DNA from 2 places in the Variovorax cryoconiti genome. Region 1 is predicted to be linked to the other one. Evidence: predicted binding sites of a transcription regulator. Region 1 holds the regulator's gene; the other holds the start of a gene.

What was found. Region 1 encodes sigma-54, which starts transcription at its own class of promoters, with help from an activator protein. Its sites were predicted from a motif close to TGGCANGNAANCTGCTTT; they were not measured.
Region 2: a site for sigma-54 is predicted at 1,411-1,428, ahead of glnA (type I glutamate--ammonia ligase). Genes of this name have one in related genera too.

Annotation. Positions count from the first base shown of each region.
Region 1 covers NZ_JBPJZI010000003.1:439,219-441,415, reverse strand. Annotated here, with positions in the region: gene ACSFA2_RS11130 (THUMP domain-containing class I SAM-dependent RNA methyltransferase) at 1-428, opposite strand, end outside; gene ACSFA2_RS11125 (RNA polymerase factor sigma-54) at 438-2,000, opposite strand; gene lptB (LPS export ABC transporter ATP-binding protein) at 2,019-2,197, opposite strand, start outside.
Region 2 covers NZ_JBPJZI010000002.1:690,889-693,085, reverse strand. Annotated here, with positions in the region: gene glnA (type I glutamate--ammonia ligase) at 1-1,364, opposite strand, end outside; gene ACSFA2_RS07995 (competence/damage-inducible protein A) at 1,513-2,197, opposite strand, start outside.

The DNA of each region.
Region 1 (2,197 bases):
ACGTCGGGCCACTGCGTCTCGATGCTCGGCCGCACGCCGCCGGCCTTGGCACGGAAGCGGTCGGCGATGGCGTCCTTGATGCGCAGCGTGGCGAAGTTCAGGCTCTGCAGCGGGCTGTGCTGCGCCGTGGTCTCGATCTTGAAGGTCTGCTGCGGCGTGAACCAGATCTCCCACGCGACGCCGCTGGCGATGGCATAGAGGTCGTTCTCGCTGCGGTACGGCGCGTGCGCCAGTTCGATCAGCACGCGCTGCGCCAACCGGCTGTGCAGGTTGAGCTTCATGGCGTCGCGCCACGAGCCGCGCACGAAGACGCCGCCGCGCGAGGCCATCAGGTCGTCGCCGGCCAGGCCGGTGAGGCCGTGCACTTCTTGCGCCAGAAAGTCCTCGACGCCGGCGGCGCAAGGCAGAAAGAGATGGAGCTGGTTCATGGTGCGGACTCAGAGCGCCTTGCGCAGGTTGGCCGGCGCGATGCGCAGCGCTTCACGGTACTTGGCCACGGTGCGCCGGGCGCATTCGATGCCCTGCTCCTTGAGCATCTCGGAGATCTGGCTGTCCGACAGCGGTTTCTTGATGCTCTCGGCCGTGACGAACTGCTTGATGAGCGCACGCACCGCGGTGCTCGACGCGTTGCCGCCGGTCTCGGTGCCCAGCGCCGAGCCGAAGAAGTACTTCAGCTCGACCGTGCCGTAGGGCGTGGACATGTACTTGGCCGTGGTCACCCGGCTGATGGTGGATTCGTGCAGGCCGAGCTCGTCGGCGATCTCGCGCAGCACCAGCGGCCGCATGGCCAGCTCGCCGTGCACGAAGAAGCTCTTCTGCCGGTCGACGATGGCATTGCTCACGCGCAGGATGGTGTCGAAGCGCTGCTGGATGTTCTTGATGAACCAGCGCGCCTCCTGCAGCCGCTGCGACAGCGCCTGGCTGCCCTCGCCCTTGTGCTGCTTGAGCGCGCCGGCGTAGATGTCGTGCACCCGCAGGCGCGGCATCACGTCGGGGTTGAGCATCACGCGGAACTTGATGTTGGTGCCGGCGCCCATGCGCGTGACGATCACGTCGGGGACCACCACGTTGCGTTCCACATCGACGAAGCGCCGACCCGGCTTGGGTTCGAGCGTGGCGATCAGTTGCAGCGACGAGCGCACCTCTTCCTCGTTGCTGCGCGTGAGCGTGGCCAGGCGCTTGAAGTCACGCCGGGCGAGCAGTTCCATCGGCTGCTTGCAGATCGCGATGGCGGTCTTGCGCACCTGCGTCTCTTCGGCGCTTTCGTTCGCACGGGCCAGCGCACGCAACTGGATGGCGAGACATTCGCCCAGATCGCGTGCGCCCACGCCGACCGGTTCCAGGCTCTGCAGCAGGCCGAGCGCCACCTGGAAGTGGTGCACCAGGCCGTCGAACTCGTCGTTGTCGTCGCCGGCCAGGCCCGAGGCCAGGGCGGGCAGCGAGTCCTCGAGGTAGCCGTCTTCGTTGAGCGATTCGATCAGGAAGCGCAGCGCCGCCTGGTCGCTTTCGTTCAGGCGCAGGCTCAGGGCCTGGCGGTGCAGATGGGACTGCAGCGACTCCTGGCTGCGCGCCAGCTCGGTGGCATCGGCGCGTTCGTCGTCGCCCAGGTTGTTGGCGCGCGGGGGCGCGTCGCCGCCCCATTCGCTGTCGTCGGGTGCCATGTCGACAGTGCCGTCGCCTTCCCAGTCGGGCGTGGCTTCGGTCGCGTCGACCGCCGGCGCCTCGGCCTCGGTGGTGCTGGTGGTGCTGTCGTTGCTGGCGGCGGCGGGGCCGGGCGCGAAGTCGTCGTCGCGCGGCGGCGGCGCATCGGCGGCGTCGACGCCGAACTCCTCACGGGCGGCCTCTTCGGCGGTGCGCTCGAGAAACGGGTTCTCGTCGAGCATCTGCTCCACTTCCTGGCTCAGTTCGAGCGTGGACAGCTGCAGCAGCCGGATCGACTGCTGCAACTGGGGCGTGAGCGCAAGGTGCTGCGAAACGCGGAGCGACAGGCCCTGCTTCATGGGAGTTTCGCCCTCCCCTTACATGCGGAAGTGTTCGCCCAGGTACACGCGGCGTACCTCGGCGTTGTCGACGATCTCCGAAGGCGTGCCTTGTGCCAGCACTTGCCCGTCGCTGATGATGAAAGCGTGGTCGCAGATGCCCAGCGTCTCGCGCACGTTGTGGTCGGTGATAAGCACGCCGATGCCGCGGCTCTTCA
Region 2 (2,197 bases), on a different contig from region 1:
CGCGTGACTTCCTGCATCTTCAGCTCGATGTACGCGTCGATGTACGAATCGGTGAACACGCCGCCCTTGGTCAGGAAGGCACGGTCCTTGTCCAGATGCTCCAGCGCCTGGTCGAGGCTGTGGCACACGGTCGGGATCAGCGCGTCTTCTTCCGGCGGGAGGTGGTACAGGTCCTTCGTGGCGGCTTCGCCCGGATCGATCTTGTTCTCGACGCCGTCGAGGCCGGCCATCAGCAGCGCGGCGAAACCGAGGTACGGGTTCATCAGCGGATCGGGGAAGCGCGCTTCGACGCGACGGCCCTTGGGGTTCGCCACGAACGGGATGCGGATCGAGGCCGAGCGGTTCTTGGCCGAATAGGCCAGCTTCACCGGGGCTTCGAAGCCGGGCACCAGGCGCTTGTAGCTGTTGGTGCCGGGGTTCGTGATGGCGTTCAGGGCACGGGCGTGCTTGATGATGCCGCCGATGTAGTGCAGCGCGAATTCCGACAGGCCGGCGTAGCCGTCACCGGCGAACAGGTTCTTGCCGTCCTTCCAGACCGACTGGTGCACGTGCATGCCGGAGCCGTTGTCGCCGACGATGGGCTTGGGCATGAAGGTGGCGGTCTTGCCGTAGGCGTGGGCCACGTTGTGGATCACGTACTTCTGCAGCTGGACCCAGTCGGCGCGCTGGATCAGCGTGCTGAACTTGGTGCCCAGTTCCATCTGGCCGGCGTTGGCCACTTCGTGGTGATGCACTTCGACCGGAATGCCCAGGGCTTCGAGCACCAGGCACATTTCCGAGCGCATGTCCTGGAAGCTGTCGACCGGGGGCACCGGGAAATAGCCGCCCTTGACGGCCGGGCGGTGGCCCGTGTTGCCGTGTTCGTATTCCTTGTCGGTGTTCCACGAGGCTTCTTCGGAATCGATCTTCACGAAGCAGCCCGACATGTCGTTCTTCCAGCGCACGCTGTCGAACACGAAGAATTCGGGTTCCGGTCCGAAGTAGGCGGTGTCGCCCAGGCCGGACGCCTTCATGTACGCCTCGGCGCGCTTGGCCAGCGAACGCGGATCGCGCTCGTAGGCCTTGCCGTCGGCCGGGTCGATCACGTCGCAGGTCAGGATCAGCGTCGTCTCTTCGAAGAAGGGGTCGATGTTGGCGGTGTTCGGATCGGGCATGAGTTGCATGTCCGAGGCTTCGATGCCCTTCCAGCCGGCGATGGAAGAACCGTCGAAGGCGTGACCGTCGGTGAACTTGCCTTCGTCGAAAGCAGACACCGGCACGGTCACGTGCTGTTCTTTACCGCGGGTGTCGGTGAAGCGAAAGTCGACGAACTTGACCTCGTTTTCCTTGACGAGCTTCAGTACATCGGCGACGGTCTTTGCCATCAGTTTCTCCTGGTTGGATGAGTGGTTGGAAATACAACGGTGAGGGAATGCAGTTTCTGTGCCATTGGCGGGCACGGGGCCGAGGGCCCCATCCTGCTGCCAAATCCCCAAAAAAAGGCAGGGACAATCTATTTTGGTGCACGCCTGATTAACGCACCAATTCAGGTCCAAGGCGCGCATTGAAGGTGTGCAACCCGGCCATCAACTGCGCATAGGCAGCGTCCAGCAGGGCCGGCGCACCCTTGACGCCGAGTTCGATATGGCGCCCGTACTCGGGGTGGTCCACGCTGGGCAGGCTGAACACCTTGACGCCGGCGTGCGTCGCCTCGATGGCCTCCATCAGCGGGGTAAGGGTCGCTTCCATGGCACCGAAAACGATCACCGATTTCTCGCTCGACTGCCCTTGGGTGAACAGCTCGGCATAGCGGCTGTCGAGCACCGATTCGATCATCGGCCAGGCCATCACCGGGAAGCCCGGCACGAAGTGCACATGGTCGACGCTGAAGCCGGGGATCTTGTTGTAGGGGTTGCGGATGATCTCGGCGCCCTCGGGAAACACGCCCATGTTCAACCGGTGCACGTTGTCGGCGCGGTCGGGCTCGTAGGGCACGCCCTGCTCGCGCGCGGTGTCCTGCATGCGCTCGCGGATGAGCACTTCGGCCTCCGGATGCAGCACCAGTGCGCGCCGCAGCGCCTTCGCCGCGCACTGCCGCGTGTGGTCGTCGGGTGTGGCGCCGATGCCGCCGGTCGAGAACACGATGTCGCCCGAGGCGAAGGCGCGCGTCAATGCCGCCGTGATGCGCGTCGGGACGTCGCCGACGTACTCGGCCCAG